Regions from separate parts of the Nonomuraea sp. NPDC051941 genome, predicted to be linked through region 3. Evidence: riboswitches for the same ligand, from Rfam matches in the RefSeq annotation. Region 3 holds a riboswitch; each other region holds the start of a gene.
What was found. A riboswitch is a leader RNA that binds a small molecule or an ion and turns the genes downstream of it on or off. The one in region 3 is predicted to bind cobalamin.

Region 1: linked by a shared signal. The riboswitch ahead of cobN (cobaltochelatase subunit CobN) and the one ahead of ACIHFD_RS58225 (ribonucleoside-diphosphate reductase subunit alpha) in region 3 are both predicted to bind cobalamin.
Region 2: linked by a shared signal. The riboswitch ahead of ACIHFD_RS10010 (CbtB-domain containing protein) and the one ahead of ACIHFD_RS58225 (ribonucleoside-diphosphate reductase subunit alpha) in region 3 are both predicted to bind cobalamin.

What each region holds. Positions count from the first base shown of each region.
Region 1 covers NZ_JBIUCF010000004.1:174,974-180,473, forward strand. The annotation lists gene cobJ (precorrin-3B C(17)-methyltransferase) at 1-1,204, opposite strand, end outside; gene ACIHFD_RS09970 (precorrin-8X methylmutase) at 1,210-1,830, opposite strand; gene ACIHFD_RS09975 (precorrin-3B synthase) at 1,827-3,056, opposite strand; cobalamin riboswitch at 3,127-3,252, shown strand; gene cobN (cobaltochelatase subunit CobN) at 3,306-5,500, shown strand, end outside.
Region 2 covers NZ_JBIUCF010000004.1:185,630-191,129, forward strand. The annotation lists gene ACIHFD_RS09995 (magnesium chelatase subunit D family protein) at 1-209, opposite strand, end outside; gene ACIHFD_RS10000 (histidine phosphatase family protein) at 206-913, opposite strand; gene ACIHFD_RS10005 (CbtA family protein) at 859-1,590, opposite strand; gene ACIHFD_RS10010 (CbtB-domain containing protein) at 1,599-1,787, opposite strand; cobalamin riboswitch at 1,822-1,951, opposite strand; gene ACIHFD_RS10015 (sensor histidine kinase) at 1,994-3,088, shown strand; gene ACIHFD_RS10020 (response regulator) at 3,085-3,744, shown strand; gene ACIHFD_RS10025 (ABC transporter ATP-binding protein) at 3,821-4,534, shown strand; gene ACIHFD_RS10030 (ABC transporter permease) at 4,531-5,319, shown strand; gene ACIHFD_RS10035 (hypothetical protein) at 5,316-5,500, shown strand, end outside.
Region 3 covers NZ_JBIUCF010000061.1:11,883-17,382, forward strand. The annotation lists gene ACIHFD_RS58215 (SAM-dependent methyltransferase) at 1-617, shown strand, start outside; gene ACIHFD_RS58220 (tripartite tricarboxylate transporter substrate-binding protein) at 694-1,641, shown strand; cobalamin riboswitch at 1,646-1,841, shown strand; gene ACIHFD_RS58225 (ribonucleoside-diphosphate reductase subunit alpha) at 1,966-4,146, shown strand; gene ACIHFD_RS58230 (ribonucleotide-diphosphate reductase subunit beta) at 4,157-5,152, shown strand; gene ACIHFD_RS58235 (mechanosensitive ion channel family protein) at 5,209-5,500, shown strand, end outside.

The sequences.
Region 1 (5,500 bases), on a different contig from region 3:
TCGCGGCGGCGCTCAGCCGGCCGGCCACCACCTCCCACGGCTTGAGCAGGTCCGACAGCGACAGCACGCAGTAGTCGTGGCCCAGCGGCGCGCCGACCCGGCTGGCCACGGCCTGGGCCGCGGTCAGCCCGGGGACGATCCGCACCGGCACGTCCGGGAAGCCGGCCGCGGCCTCCAGCACGGCGCTGGCCATCGCGAACACGCCCGGGTCGCCGGAGGACACCACGGCCACCCGCGCGCCGTCGCGGGCCAGCTCCAGCGCGTGCCGGGCGCGCTCGGCCTCGACCCGGTTGTCGGTGCGGTGGCGGCGCTGGCGCGGGTTCGGGGCGACGCGGTCCACGTACGGGCCGTACCCGACGAGGTCCGTCGCCGCCGCCAGAGCTTCCTGGGCCTCGGGCGTGAGCCACGGCCGCCCGGCGGGCCCGAGGCCCACCACGACCACCTCACCCCGGGTCTCGGTCGGGGGCGGTTCGGGGACGAAGGTCCGCTCGGCGGGGCTGGCGAGCAGGGCCAGCGAGAAGTACGGCACCCCGTCGGCGTCCACGTCCTTGAGCGGCGCGACCCGTTCGGCTCCCATGGTGGCGCGCTCGACGTACCAGGCGTCGTCCAGCCGCCCGGCCTCGGCCAGCGCGTCGCGGACCTTCTCGAACGTCCGGCCCAGCTTGAGCACCGCCGCCGAGTCGGTGCCGCGGAGCCTGTCCGCCAGCACCTCGGCGGGCAGCGTGCCGGGCAGCACGGTCAGCACCTCGTCCCGCTCCACCAGCGGCCGGCCCAGCACGGCCGAGGCGGCGCTGACGGAGGTGACGCCGGGCACCACCTCGGTCGGATAGCGGTGGGCGAGCCGCTTGTGCATGTGCATGTACGAGCCGTAGAACAGCGGGTCGCCCTCGGACAGCACGACCACGGTCCGGCCCGCGTCCAGGTGGGCGGCCAGCCGCTCGGCGCAGTCGGCGTAGAAGTCGTCGAGCGCGCCCTGGTAGCCGCCGGGGTGGTCGGTGGTCTCCGTGGTCAGCGGGTAGAGCAGCAGCTCCTCGATCTGGCCTTCCTTCATGTACGGCAGCGCGATCGAGCGGGCGATGCTGCGGCCGTGCCTGGCGGCGTGGTAGGCGATCACGTCGGCCTCGCCGATCAGCCGGGCCGTCTTGACCGTGACCAGCTCGGGATCCCCAGGACCGAGCCCGACCCCGTACAGCCGTCCCGTCATCGCCATCACTCCGTCTCGTTCGCGATGGCGTTGACCGCCGCCGCCGTCATCGCACTGCCGCCGCGGCGGCCGTGCACCACCAGATATTCCAGGTCGCTGTCCGCCAGCGCCCGCTTGGACTCGGCCGCGCCGATGAACCCCACCGGGATGCCGAGCACGGCGGCGGGCCTGCCCGCGCCCTCGGCGACCAGTTCGAGCAGCCGGAACAGCGCGGTCGGCGCGTTGCCGATGGCCACCACCGCGCCGTCGAGGCGGTCGCGCCACAGCTCCAGCGCGGCGGCGCTGCGCGTGGTGCCGAGCCGTTCGGCCAGCTCCGGGACGCCGGGGTCGCCCAGCGTGCACACCACGGCGTTGTCCGCGGGCAGCCGGCGCCTGGTCACGCCGGACGCGACCATCTGCGCGTCGCACAGCACGGGCGCGCCCCTTCGCAGCGCCGCGCGCGCCCGGACGACCACGGCAGGTGACCAGTCCAGGTCGGTCACGAGGTCGGTCATGCCGCAGGCGTGGATCATCCGCACCGCCACCTGCGCGACCTCGGGCGGCATCCCGGTGAGGTCGGTCTCGGCACGGATGGTCGCGAACGAGCGCCGGTAGATCTCGGCCCCGTCTCGGAGGTAGTCGCTCACTGATGCCTTTCCTGGTATCCGTCGCCGGTGGCGACCATCTGGACGACCCGGCCGCGCGGCAGCCCGCAGCGCCGCTCGCAACCGGCCCAATGCACGGGCATCGCCGGAGGGCCGTCCAGGGTCGCCACCCAGCGCCGCGCGTCCTCCTGGACGTCGGCCAGGGACTTGGCGCAGCCCGGACGGCCGGTGCAGGCGCTCACCCCGGCCCACGGCGACGCCGGGTCCGTCACCAGCCCGGCCGCCTCCAGCATTCGCGCCGCCCGGCCGGCGGCGGCGGGCGGGAGGTCGAGGAGTACGACGGTCCGCCACGGCGTCAGCCGGACCGGCACGCCGGTGGCGTCTCCCGGGTCGGACGCACCGGTGGCGTCTCCCGGACCAGGCGCGCCGGTGGTGCCGGCCGGGCCGTTCGCCTCGGCCGCTGCGGCGATGGCGCTTGCCTGAGCGGCGGACAGCCGTCCGAGCGGCACCACGACCTCCAGCGCCACCCGCCCGTCCCGCTGCTCGACCCGCCCGGCACGCGGCGCCGACACCGCCGGCACATCCCGGACGACCGGAGCGGTGGTGGTGCGGAGGCGGGTGGCGATGCGGGCGGGGCCGTTGTCCAGCTCCGCGATCCGCCACGCGCCCCGATCCCCTTCCGGCCGTTCGTCGAGGAACGCCTCGGCGACGGCGATCATGAGTTCGGCGGCCACGTCCGCCCCCACGGCGAGCCCGGCGTCCACGCCCGCCAGCAGCAGCCGCCCGTCGAAGAACGTGACGTCGGCCTCCAGCGCGAGCATGTCACCGCTGCCCTCGTCCACCGCGAACAGGAACCGCCCCGGCAGCCCGGCCAGCCGGGGCCGCGAGCACAGCGCCCGGTCCAGCGCCGCCACCAGGGGCTGCGGGTCCAGCAGGCCGGGGCCGGTGCGACCGCCGAGCGGCGAGGCCACGATGTTGCGTACGCGCTCGTGCGCCTGCGACGGCAGCAGTCCGGCGGCGGCGATCCGCTCGGCGAAGGCGGCGGGTGAGCGCAGGCCGCGCACCTGGACGTTCGCCCGGGAGGTCAGCTCGATCACGTCCGAGCCGAGGTCGGCCGCGCAGGCGGCCAGCTCGCGCAGCCGGGCGGGTGAGATCGCGCCGCCGGGCAGGCGGACGCGGGCCAGCGGGCCGTCGGCCGCCTCGTGCACCTGTAGCGCCCCCGGACAGGCGTCGGGGCGCATACGTCCGGAAAAGTCGGCTATGGACACGATCAGGATGGTAACGCCACTTCTGGCGGGGGCCGCTCTTGTCGTAGGCTCCCTGTAGGCGATGGCTAGGGAGGAAGCCGGTGCGAATCCGGCGCGGTCCCGCCACTGTGACCGGGGAGCGAACCCCACCGCAGGCCACTGCCCGGCGACGGGTGGGAAGGCCGGGGTGAGCGCTGATCCGGGAGCCAGGAGACTCCGGCCGCCGCGACACCCGCGACCGGGGCGAGGACCCCGAGGGAGGATTGCGCCGTGCCTGGCGACAGCCGTACCGTCCTGCTGCTCTCGACCTCCGACACCGACCTGCTCAGCGCTCGCGCGAGCGGTGCCGCCTACCGGTTGGGCAACCCGGCCCGGCTGGCGGCCGAGGAACTGCCCGCCCTGCTGGAAGGCGTCGACGTAGTCGTGGTACGCCTGCTCGGCGGGCGGCGCGCCTGGGAGGAGGGCCTGGACGCACTGCTGGCCGGCCCTCTGCCGGTGGTGGTGCTGGGCGGCGAGCAGGCGCCGGACGCCGAGCTGATGGAGCTGTCCACGGTCAGCGGCGGCGTCTGCGCCGAGGCCCACGCGTACCTGGCCCACGGCGGGCCGCCGAACCTGGCCGAGCTGCACGCGTTCCTGTCGGACACGGTGCTGCTGACCGGGCACGGGTTCGCGCCGCCGGAGGCCACACCCTCCTGGGGGCTGCTGGAACGCGACGCGCGGCCAGGGCAGGGGCCGGTGATCGGGGTGCTCTACTACCGGGCGCATCACCTGGCGGGCAACACCGCGTTCGTGGAGACGCTCTGCGCGGCCGTCGAGGAGGCGGGCGGGCAGGCGCTGCCGGTGTTCTGCTCCTCGCTGCGCACCGCCGAACCCGAGCTGCACGACACGCTGCGCGCCGCCGACGCGCTGGTGGTGACCGTGCTGGCGGCGGGCGGGTCGCGCCCCGCGACAGCGGGCGCGGGCGGCGACGACGAGGCGTGGGACGTGGGCGCGCTGGCCGCCCTCGACGTGCCGATCCTGCAGGGGCTCTGCCTGACCACCGGCAGGCAGGCGTGGGAGGAGAACGACGACGGGCTGTCGCCGCTGGACGCCGCCTCGCAGGTGGCTATCCCGGAGTTCGACGGGCGGATCATCACGGTGCCGTTCTCGTTCAAGGAGATCGACCCCGAAGGGCTGACCGTCTACGTCGCCGACCCCGAGCGGGCCGCCCGGGTGGCGGGCATCGCGGTACGGCACGGGCTGCTCCGGCACACCCCGCCCGCCGAGCGCCGCCTGGTCGTGATGTTGTCGGCGTACCCGACCAAGCACTCCCGGGTGGGCAACGCGGTCGGCCTGGACACCCCGGCCAGCACGGTCAGGCTGCTGGCCAGGCTCGCCGAGGCCGGCTACGACCTCGGCGAGGGCTTCCCGGGCGTGACCGAGCAGGACGGCGACGCGCTCATCCACGCGCTGATCGCCGCCGGCGGCCAGGACCAGGACTGGCTGACCGAGGAGCACCTGGCGGGCAATCCGGTACGCATCTCCGCCGCGTCCTACGAGCGCTGGTACCGCACCCTGCCCGAGGAGCTGCGGACGGAGATGGAGCGGCGCTGGGGGCCGCCGCCGGGCGAGCTGTTCGTGCACGAGGGTGACCACGGAAAAGACATCGTCCTCGCGGCGCTGCGGGCGGGGAACCTGGTGGTGATGGTGCAGCCGCCGCGCGGCTTCGGCGAGAACCCGATCGCCATCTACCACGACCCCGACCTGCCGCCCAGCCACCACTACCTGGCCGCCTACCGCTGGCTGTCAGCCGAGTTCGGCGCGCACGCGATGGTGCACGTGGGCAAGCACGGCAACCTGGAGTGGCTGCCCGGCAAGTCGGCCGGCATGTCCGCCGCGTGCGGCACCGACGCGGCCATCGGCGACCTGCCGCTGGTCTACCCGTTCCTGGTGAACGACCCCGGAGAGGGCACGCAGGCCAAGCGGCGGGCGCACGCCGTGCTGGTGGACCACCTGGTGCCGCCGATGGCGCGGGCGGAGACGTACGGCGACATCGCCCGGCTGGAGCAGCTCCTGGACGAACACGCCACGATCGCGGCCATGGACCCGGCCAAGCTGCCCGCCATCCGGGCGCAGATCTGGACGCTCATCCAGGCCGCCCGGCTCGACCACGACCTGGGGCTGGCGGACCGGCCGCACGACAGCGAGTTCGACGACTTCATCCTGCACGTGGACGGCTGGCTGTGCGAGGTCAAGGACGCGCAGATCCGCGACGGCCTGCACGTGCTCGGGCAGGCGCCGGCCGGGCAGGTGCGCGTGGACCTGGTCCTGGCGATGCTGCGCGCCCGGCAGATGTGGTCGGGCCGCGAGACGCTGCCCGGCCTGCGCGAGGCGCTGGGCCTGGCCGAGGACGGCACGGCGGGGCTCGGCAGCGTGGACCGGGCCGAGGCGGCCGCCCGGGCGCTGGTGGAGGCCATGGAGGAACG
Region 2 (5,500 bases), on a different contig from region 3:
GCGGCCGGGTCGCAGGCGAACCGGCATCCGGGCACCACGTTCACGGCGGGCAGCTGGGCGGCCAGCGCGCGCACGATGGTCGACTTGGCGGTGCCCTTCTCCCCGCGTACGAGCACGCCGCCCGCCCGCGGCGAGACCGCGTTGAGCACCAGCGCCAGCTTCAGGTCGTCGAGCCCGACGACCGCGCTGAACGGATATGTGACGATCAAATCAGAACCTTCCGGTTGACATGGGCGACCCGCCAGCCGGCGCGCGTGACGGTCAGCTCGGTGACGGACAGCGGCGCGAGATCGAAACGGGCGGCGTTCAGCGGGTCCAGCCCGAGCGCGTGGCCGAGCGCGGCCCGGATGACGCCCGCGTCGCAGACGGCGACGACGCCGGGCTCCGCGCGTACGGACTCGAGCCAGGCGGCGACCCGCTCGGCGTGCGCGGCCAGGCTCTCACCGCCGTGCGGGGCCGCGTGCGGGTCGGTCAGCCAGCTCGCCAGCGCGTCCGGCTCCTCCCGGGCGACCCGCTCGTACGGCAGGCCCCGCCACCGGCCGCAATCCACCTCCGCCAGCGCCGGGACCGCCCGCGCCTCCAGCCCGAGCGCGGCGACGGTCTGGCAGGCGGCAACACTGGGAGCCGCCCACGCCACCACCCCGAGCGCAGCCACGACCGCCGGCTCGGCCACAGGCCCAGCCACGGCCGCCGACCCCGGCGCCGCCCCGGTCCCCGGCCCCACCGACCCGGCCACCACCGTCTGGGTCAACGCGGCGGCCCTGGCCAGGCTCGCCGTGTCGGCGTGGGCGTCGGACGCGGGGAAGCAGGCGGCCCGCATCCCCGGCGTGCTCGCGTGCCGTACGAACAGCACCCCGCTCAGCCCGGCGACGCGGCGGTCACCGGGCGGCGGGACGCCCGGTCGCAGGCCCACCCGAACAGCACGCCGAAGGCCGCCCAGAAGACGAGCTGCGTCCCCAGCGACGCGAGCCTGAACTGCCACAACAGCGTGGCGGGGAAACCGTCGGGCACCTCGTTCACGGGCGGCAGCAGGGTCCACGCCGCGATCACCGGCACCAGGAACGCCGCCACCGCCGCGCCCCACCGCGCCCACGGCCCGGCGGTGACCCGGCGCGCGGTGGCCACCGCGATCGCCGTCGCGGCCAGCCCGACGAGGATCGTGACCACGTAGAGCAGGGTGCGGCTGTTGATCGTCTCCGGGTCGCCCACAGCCGGTGGGTTGGCCGGATATTTCACGAACGGCACAAGGATCACCGCCACGAACGCCGTCCCGGCGGCGGCGAGGGCCAGCCCGCCGTCCGACCGGGGGCCGACCCGTCCGCGCAGGCCCGCGTACACGAGGGCGAAGATCCCTCCCACGGCCAGCCCGTACAGGCCCGTGGCCAGGAAGAGCCCGGCCTTCTGTCCCGGCCTGCCGACGAGTGCCTCCTCGCCGTGGTCATGGCCGGGCGCTTCCTGGGCGGCATGGGCCTCCTCCAGCGCGATGGCGCTGTCCACCCCCGGTTCCCCGAAGGCGAAGGCGAAGCCGCCCGCGATCAATCCGGCCAGCAGGCCCAGAAGCAGGCCCCTGACCAGCAGGGTGCGTACCATGCGCGTGCCTAGTGGCAGGGAACGCCGAGCAGGTGGCGTCCGTCGTGCATGAGTTCGTGCAGGTAGGCACCGGTTTGCGAGATGGCCCCGTTGTCCATCAGCACCAGGTAGGCGACCAGCAGCAGCACCGGAACGGCGAGCAGCCACAGCCGCAGACGGGGGAAGGGGATTGCCGAAGGAGTGGACAGACCACTCATACATGCCTCCTCAGGGATGACGCGTCCCAACCAACGAGGTCACGCAAGTCCAAGCGACCTGGCTCCCGGGATCTACGTCCCGGATACAGTGGCGCGTCCGCACCGGCATCTCACCGGATTTCCCTTGGACAACCGTGAAATCTACCGGAATGTATCTCTTACTCCCGTTCGAGTCAATGACGCGAGCTCCGCGTAAGGTACGGGGGATGAGGCGGTTCCTGGATGGGCCGGCCGCGGCGATCGTGGTCGGGATGTTCTGGTTGCCGCCGACGTTCGCCTCCGCGGACCGGTCACGGCTGGTGGCCGGGCTGGTGCTGGCCTGCGTCACAGGCGCGGTGATGGTCCTGCGGCGGCGACTGCCGACCGTGTCGCCGCTGCTCGCCGCGGGCGCGACCATCGCCGGGAGCGTCCTGGGGGTGTGCCAGGACCCGATGCTGGCCGCGGCGTGGTGCCTGTATCCGCTCGCGGTCGCGCGCGCCGGCCGCACCCGTACGATCGTCCTCGTCCTCGCCGGCCTCCTCACGGCGCTGGCGGCGGTGGCGGCGGTCCCGGGCGAGGACGCGAGCGGCGCCGGGCAGCGGCTGACGCTGGCCGTGGCCGCGTTGAGCGTGTCCTGGCTGCTCGGCACGGCGGTCGGCAGGCAGATCGCGGCCGCTCAGGAGGCGGAGCGGGCCCGGGTGCAACTGGCGGTGGCGCGTGACGTGCACGACGTCGTCGGCCATGCGCTCGGCGTGATCAGCGCGGAGGCGGGGGTGACGCGGAGCCTGGCCGACGCGAGCGAGCAGGAGTTACGCGACACGCTGGCCGGCGTCGAGTCGCACGCGAGGAGGGCACTGGAGGAGATGCAGGCACTCGTACGCGGGCTGCGGTCCGAGCCCGGCGCGCCGGAGGGTGTCGCGGGGATCGCGCGGCTGGACGGACTCGTGGCGGCGACCCGCGCGGCGGGCGTGGGCGTCGAGGCGCGGATCGAGGTGAACGGCCCGGTCGACGACGTGGCCGGGACGGTGGCGTACCGGATCGTCCAGGAGTCGCTGAGCAACGTGGTGCGGTACGCGGCGGGCGCGGCCTGCTCGGTGGACCTTCGGCAGGACGGCGGGGAGATCGTCGTGCGGGTGCGCGACCACGGCCCCGGGGCCCGGCCGGCGCGCGGCGAAAACGGGTCGGCGCGCGGCGGGGACGGGTCGGGGCTGCGGGGGATGCGTGAGCGGGCCCGGCTGGTGGGCGGCACGGTGACCTGGGGAAACCATCCGGAGGGCGGGTTCGAGGTGCGCGCCAGGCTGCCGGTCCGGAGCGCGCCTTGAGCGGGGCCGTCAGCGTCTTCCTGGCCGATGACGACGACCGTTTCCGGGCCGCGTACCGGAAGCTGTTCGACCGGACCGAGGGATTCCGGGTCGCCGGGGAGGCGGGCGACGGGGAGACGGCCGCGCGGCTCGTCGGCGCGCTCAAGCCCGCGGTGGCGCTGCTCGACGTTCAGATGCCGGGCGTGAGCGGCCTGGAGGCGGCGCGCCGCATCCTCACGGACACGGCCACTCGGGTGATCATGCTGACGACCTTCGACCTGGACGAGTACGTCTATGAGGCGCTGACCCTCGGCGCGTCGGGGTTCCTGCTGAAGAACGCGTCCCCGCAGGAGGTGCTTCAGGCCGTCCGCACGGTCCACGCCGGCCACGCCATGCTGGCGCCGGAGGTCACCGCGCGGCTGATCCGCCGCTTCGCGCCCGAGCGGCCCGCGCGGCGGCACGCGTTCGCCGGGCAGGTGCTGTCCGAGCGCGAGGTGCAGGTCGTGCGGCTCGTCGCACGCGGGCACTCCAACCAGCAGATCGCCGACGAGCTGTTCCTGAGCGTGGAGACGGTCCGCACGTACCTGCGGCGCATGTTCGCCAAGCTCGGCGTGAACGACCGCACGCACCTGGCCGTGCTCGCCCACGAGGCGGGACTGCTGTACGAACCCCGGTAGGTGTCTCCTTTCGGGGGACGCGAGCAGGTGCCCTCCCGCCCGAGGCTGGCGACGTCCATCCGAGGCGAGGCAGGCGATGATCGAGATCTCACGACTCAGCAAGCGTTACGGGGCCAAGACGGCCGTGGAAGATGTCAGCTTCACCGCGCGTCCCGGCCGGGTCACCGGCTTCCTGGGCCCGAACGGCGCCGGCAAGTCCAGCACGCTGCGCGTCCTGCTGGGCCTGGACGCGGCGAGCGCCGGCACCGCGTTGGTCAACGGGATGCGGTACCGCGACCTGAGGCATCCCCTGCGCACGGTGGGGGCGCTGCTGGACGGAGCCGGCCCGGTGCCCGAGCGCCGCGGCGTCGATCACCTCACCTGGATCGCGCAGTCCAACCGGATCCCGCGGCGCAGGGTCCGGGAGGTGCTCGAACTCGTGGGGCTGGGCGAGGCGGCGCGGCGGCGGGTGAGGACGTACTCGCTGGGGATGGGGCAGCGGCTCGGCCTGGCCGCGGCGCTGCTCGGCGAGCCCGAGATCCTGGTGCTCGACGAGCCGGTGAACGGGCTGGACCCGGAGGGCATCCGCTGGATCCGGCGCTTCCTGAGGGACTACGCGGCGGGCGGGCGTACCGTGCTGCTCTCCAGCCACCTGATGACGGAAATGTCCGGCACCGCGGATGACGTGGTCGTCATCAACCGCGGGCGCGTCGTCACCAACGGCTCGCTCGCCCAGGTCACCGCCGGGCACCGCTCGCTGGAGGAGGCGTTCTTCGCGCTGACCGGCGACCCCGCGAGGCCGGGGTGGTGAGCGCCGTGCGGGCCGAGCTGACCAAGATCCTCACCCTGCCGCGCGTGTGGATCGCCACCGGCGTCGTCCTCGGCCTCCACGCGCTGGTCCTGATCCAGTCGGTCCGGCTGAACGCCGAGGCGGTCGCGGACATCACCCCCGACGGCGTCATCGAGATCTTCATCGGGACGCCGCAACCGGCGACCGAGGCGATCCTCGGTCTCCTCGCCGCGTCCTCGCTGCAGATGGGCCTGCTCGTACCGGTCCTCGCCGCGATGATCGCCGGGCAGGAGTTCCGCTCGAACCAGCTCGGGGTGACGGTGCTCGCCATGCCGCGGCGAGGCCGGCTGATCGCGGCCAAGGCCCTGGCGACCGCCACGTACCTGCTCCTCGTGGCCGTCCTGATCGCGGGGATCAGCTCCGCCTTCATGTACGCCGCCGTCGAGGACTGGAACCCGGGCCTGCTCGTGACGGGCGCCGCGTTCCTCGGCCACGGGAAGTTCGTGGCCTTCGCGGTCCTGTCCGGGCTGACCGGCTTCGGGATCACCGTCATCGCGCGCAGCACGCTCGTCGGCGTCATCGTCACCATCGCCCAGATCGCCGTCACCATGACACAGGCACTGGCCGGGGCCGCTCCCGCCCTGGACGCGCTCCTCCCCGTCAGCGCCGCCCGGAACCTGCTGCTCGACCCCGGGATCAACCGACTCACCGCCGGCCCCGTGCACGCCCTCCTCGTGCTGATCGCGTGGGCGGGGATCACGACGGCGGCCGCCGGGATCACGCTCAGCAGGAGGGATGCGCGATGAGCGCCATCCGGCTCGCGGATCTGCTGCGCGCGGAGCTCACCAAGACCCGCACGCTCCCGGCGACCTGGGTCGCCCTGGGCGTCGCCTCCGCCGCGAACACCGTGCTCGGCCTCCTGGCGGCGACGGACTCCGTACGGCTCGCCGGGCCGGACGGGCCGGTCGCGATCGGGCAGCTGGGCAC
Region 3 (5,500 bases):
TCCTGCAGCGTGCCGTGCGCTACGTGGCCGCCGCCGGGGTGCGGCAGTTCCTCGACCTCGGCAGCGGGCTGCCGACCCAGGGCAGCGCGCACGAGGTGGCACCCGAGGCCCGGGTCGTCTACGTCGATCGCGATCCGGTCGTCGCAGCACACGCCACGGCCCTGCTCGGACACTCGGGCAGGGCCGCGCTCGTCGAGGCGGACCTCCTGGATCCCGACGCGGTGCTGGCGGGGGCGGGCGGGTTCCTGGACCTGCGCCGGCCGGTCGGGGTGCTGCTCGTGTCGATCCTGCACTTCCTGCCGGATTCGGCGCGGCCGCAGCAGGCCCTGGCGGCCCTGCGCGAGCGGCTGGCGCCGGGCAGCTACCTGGTGATCACCCACGCCACCTCGATGGGCCGCCTGGAGGACGGGCAGCGCTACCGGGGCGCCTCCTCGGACGATCCGAGCGGCGGCACCGACCGCACGCCCGCCGAGATCCGCGCCTTCTTCGGCGACTTCCCGCTGGAGCCGCCGGGCCTCGTGCAGGCCGTCGACTGGCGTCCCGACCGGCCCAAGCTGGTGGGGGACTGGTCGCTGCCGTCGTCCCTGATGGCCGGGGTCGGCAAAAAGCCACTATGAGAGATATGTGTATCTCTGCGTATTGTGTCGATAACTTAGAGTGAGCGATGACTCGCGATGCTCGGGGGAGAGGCACATGCGCCGTCGGCGGTTCTTCGCATGGGGGCTGGGCCTGGCCGCGTGCGCGGCCGGCTGCGGGACGGAGCGCTTCGCCGGGAGCGCGGCGGGCTTGCGCGCCCGATACTCGATCAGCCCTCAGGGGCGCCGCTGGGAGCGCGTCGGGCAGGCGTTCGCCGGCGCGGCCCGGGCGGCCGGATACGAGGCCGGCGCGGGCATCAGGATCATGGTGAGCGGGCTGCCCGCGCTGGCCGCCGCCGAGCTGAACAACGGCCAGACCCTCCTCGACACCGCGACCCCCCTGTCCAGGCTCACCGGCGAGGTCGAGGTCGTGGTCGTGCCCGTCCAGTCGCCGTTCGGGGACTTCGAGGCGTTCGGCGCCCACCTGCTCGCCACTCCGGGCCAGACGCAGCTGGCGGGCGGGCCCCAGGGGGAGCCCGACCACCTGCTGTTCGGCCTGATCGCCAGAGGGCTCGGCGCCGACACCCGCCAGCTCGACTACACCGGCTACCCCAGCAGCCAGGAGGCCGTCACCGCGCTGCTGTCCGGCAAGGCCGCGGCGGCCGCGGGCCCGCTGGCCGACTGGCGCGCGAGCATCAAGGCCGGCCAGGTCAAGGCGCTCGCGGTGTCCTCGGCCAGGCAGGTGCCCGGCCTCGACGCGCCGACGCTGCTGGAGTCCGGCGTACGGGTCGACTTCGTGGACTGGGCGGCGGCCTTCGGGCCCGAGCGCATGACGGACGAGAGCCGCGAATCGGCCATCCGCATGTGCGAGGACGTGACCGGCACGGCCGACTGGGAGGCGGCCTGCCGGTCCGCGGGCTGGATCTCGATCCCGCTCAGCGGCGCCGACTTCAAGCAGTGGCTGGGCTCCGAGGTCGAGCGCACCCGCGCCGTCCTGCGGGATCTCGGTCTGCTCGGCACCACCAAGGCCACAACATGCTGGGGTAGTTGCGGGAACGGCCACTAGATGTAGGATCCTGCTCGTCGCTGGTTCGCCTCTCCGGAGGCGGAGCAAAAGGGAACCCGGTGTGATTCCGGGGCTGCCCCGCAGCGGTGAGCGGGAACGACCGCCGTCAGGTGCACTGGAGTGATCTGGGAAGCGACGGCCAGTAGGAGCGATGCGCGCGCCCGCGAGCCCGAAGACCTGCCAGCGGCGTGCCCGGGCCGCCCGCCCGGCACGAAGTGACCATGGCCTCGCGGGAGGGCCGGGGAGCGAAACGGCCGGGGGATGATCCGTGCCGCCGTGCTCTCGCGCGCCCTCACGGGGGACGAGCTCGCGAGGAGAGAGCACGTGACGCAGATCATCGAGGTCGATCGCCGCCTGGCCATCGAGGAGGCCGCCGCCCGGGTCATCACCGACCCGGCCAACTCCCGGGTCGCCGCCCGGCTCCTGGCCGAGGAGATCGCCGACGAGGCCGCCGCGCACGGGGTGCGGACGTTCTCCGAGTCCATCGCCGCCACCCACGCGGCCGGGCTGATCCAGGACGGGCTGGCGGAGTTCGTCGCCGCGCACGCCGCCGAGCTGGACGCGCTGGTCTCCGTGGAGGCGGACGACCGGTTCGAGTATTTCGGGTTGCGCACCGTCTATGACCGTTACCTGCTGCGCCACCCCGAGACGCGGGCGGTGCTGGAGCGCCCGCAGCACTTCTTCCTCCGCGTGGCCTGCGGGCTGTCGGAGTCGGTGGCGGAGGCCGCCGAGCTCTACGCGCTCATGTCCACGCTGTCGTACCTGCCCAGCTCGCCCACGCTGTTCAACTCGGGCGCGCGCCGCCCGCAGCTGTCGTCGTGCTTCCTGCTCGACTCGCCGCGCGACGAGCTGGAGGCGATCTACGACCGGTACGGGCAGGTGGCGCGGCTGTCGAAGTACGCCGGAGGCATCGGCATCGCCTGGACCCGGGTGCGCTCGCGCGGCTCCCTGATCCGGGGCACCAACGGCCACTCCAACGGCATCGTCCCGTGGCTGCGCACGCTCGACTCGTCCGTCGCGGCCGTCAACCAGGGCGGGCGGCGCAAGGGCGCGGCCTGCGTCTACCTGGAGACCTGGCACGCCGACATCGAGGAGTTCCTGGAGCTGCGCGACAACACCGGCGAGGACGCCCGCCGCACCCACAACCTGAACCTGGCGAACTGGGTGCCCGACGAGTTCATGCGCCGGGTGGAGGCGGACGAGGTCTGGTCGCTGTTCGACCCGAAGGAGGTGCCCGACCTCACCGACCTGTACGGTGACGCGTTCACGCGGGCGTACCGCGCGTACGAGGCCGCCGGGCGACATGTCCGGCAGATCCCGGCCAGGACCCTGTACGGCCGGATGATGCGCACGCTCGCCCAGACCGGGAACGGCTGGATGACCTTCAAGGACGCCGCCAACCGCACCTCCAACCAGACCGGCCGCCCCGGGAACGTCATCCACCTGTCGAACCTGTGCACCGAGATCCTGGAGGTCACCAGCGACGCCGAGACCGCGGTCTGCAACCTCGGCTCGATCAACCTGGCCGCCCACCTCCTGACCGGTGACCTGGCCGGTGACCTGGACTGGGACCGGCTGCGCGGCACCGTGCGAACGGCCGTGCGCTTCCTGGACCGGACCATCGACCTGGGCTTCTACCCGACGCCCGAGGCCGAGGCGGCGAACAAGCGCTGGCGGCCCATCGGGCTCGGCGTCATGGGCCTGGCCGACGTGTTCTTCACGCTGCGGCTGCCGTTCGACTCGCCCGAGGCGCTGGAGCTGTCCACCAGGATCGCCGAGGAGATCGCGCTGGCCGCGTACGACACCTCGGCCGACCTGGCGGCCGAGCGCGGCCGCCACCCGTCGTACGCGGAGACGCGGGCGGCCGGGGGAGTGCTCCACCCTGACCACTACGTCACGAGCACGCGGCGCTGGGACGCCGTGCGGGAGAAGGTCGCCCGCACCGGCCTGCGCAACTCGCTCATGATCGCCATCGCGCCCACCGCCACGATCGCCTCCATCGCCGGCTGCTACGAGTGCATCGAGCCGCAGGTGTCCAACGTGTTCAAGCGCGAGACGCTGTCGGGCGAGTTCCTGCAGGTCAACCGGTATCTGGTGGCCGATCTGCAGGCGCGCGGGCTGTGGACGCAGCAGCTGCGGGACGACATCAAGCGGGCCGACGGCTCGGTCCAGACGGTCCCCGGCATCCCCGACGACCTCAAGGTGCTCTACCGCACCGCCTGGGAGCTGCCGCAGAAGGCGCTGATCGACCTGGCCGCCGCGCGCCAGCCGTACATCGACCAGTCCCAGTCCCTGAACCTCTTCATGGCCAGCCCGACCATCGGCAAGCTCTCGTCGATGTACGCCTACGCCTGGAAGCGGGGCCTGAAGACCACGTACTACCTGCGCTCCCGGCCCGCCACCCGCATCGCCCAGACCACCGTCCAGGCGGCCCCCGCAGAGGCCGCCGCAGAGGCGATCGCCTGCTCCCTGGAGAACCCCGAGACCTGCGAAGCCTGCCAGTAAGGAGACTGTTGTGCTGCTCGACCCAGGCATGGACCTCACGCTGCGGCCCATGCGCTACCCGGACTTCTACGAGCGCTACCGCGCGGCCATCCGCAACACGTGGACCGTCGAGGAGGTGGACCTTCACACCGACCTCGCCGACCTGGCCAGGATGACGCCGCAGGAGCGGCACCTGATCAACCGGCTGGTCGCGTTCTTCGCCACCGGCGACTCCATCGTGGCCAACAACCTCGTGCTCAACCTCTACCAGCACGTCAACGCCCCTGAGGCGCGCCTTTATCTCAGCAGGCAGCTGTTCGAGGAGGCCGTGCACGTCCAGTTCTATCTGACGCTGCTGGACACGTACCTGCCGGATCCCGCCGAAAGGGTGAAGGCCTTCGCCGCGATCGACCACATCCCCTCGATCCGCGACAAGGCGGAATTCTGCTTCAAGTGGATCGACTCGATCAACGAGCTGCAGCGCCTGGAGACGCGGGACGACCGCCGGCGCTTCCTGCTCAACCTCATCTGCTTCGCCGCCTGCATCGAGGGCCTGTTCTTCTACGGGGCCTTCGCGTACGTCTACTGGTTCCGCTCCCGGGGCCTGCTCGGCGGCCTGGCCACCGGGACGAACTGGGTCTTCCGCGACGAGTCCATGCACATGGAGTTCGCCTTCAGCGTGGTGGAGACCGTGCGGGCCGAGGAGCCCGACCTTTTCGACGATGACCTGGGGAAACAGGTTACCCTCATGGTGGAGGAGGCCGTGGCCGCCGAGCTGGCCTTCGCCGAGGACCTCTGCGGGGACGGCATGCCCGGCATGGGGGTCGCACAGATGCGCCAATACCTGGAATACGTCGCCGACCAGCGGCTGGCCAGACTGGGCCTGCCCACGAGGTACGGCTCGGCCAACCCCTTCGCGTTCATGGAGCTGCAGGACGTGCAGGAGCTGGCCAACTTCTTCGAACGGCGTGTCTCTGCGTATCAAGTGGCAGTTGAGGGCAATGTGACCTTTGACGAGACTTTCTAGACATTGGGGGCATAGGCGTGCAGTCTCCAGCAGGCTGGCCGATTCTCGTAATCTCGGTGATCGGCTCGATCCTCCTGGTTGAGCTGGTCCGGAGGGTGCTGAACAGGGCCGGACGCAAATGGGCGTTCCCCCGGCACCTGGTGGAGCACTGCACGTGGTCCGCCTTCACCGTGGCGGTCGTGGCGGCCTTCAACCTGGCATTCGCGCCGGACATGTTCGGAACGAGCGCGGACGCGAAGGCCGTCGCGGCGACCGTCAACCGGGTGCTCGGCCTGGCCACCATCGCCGCCGTCACCTGGCTGATCGTGCAGGCCACGTACGCGCTGACGGACGTGGTGCTCGACCGGC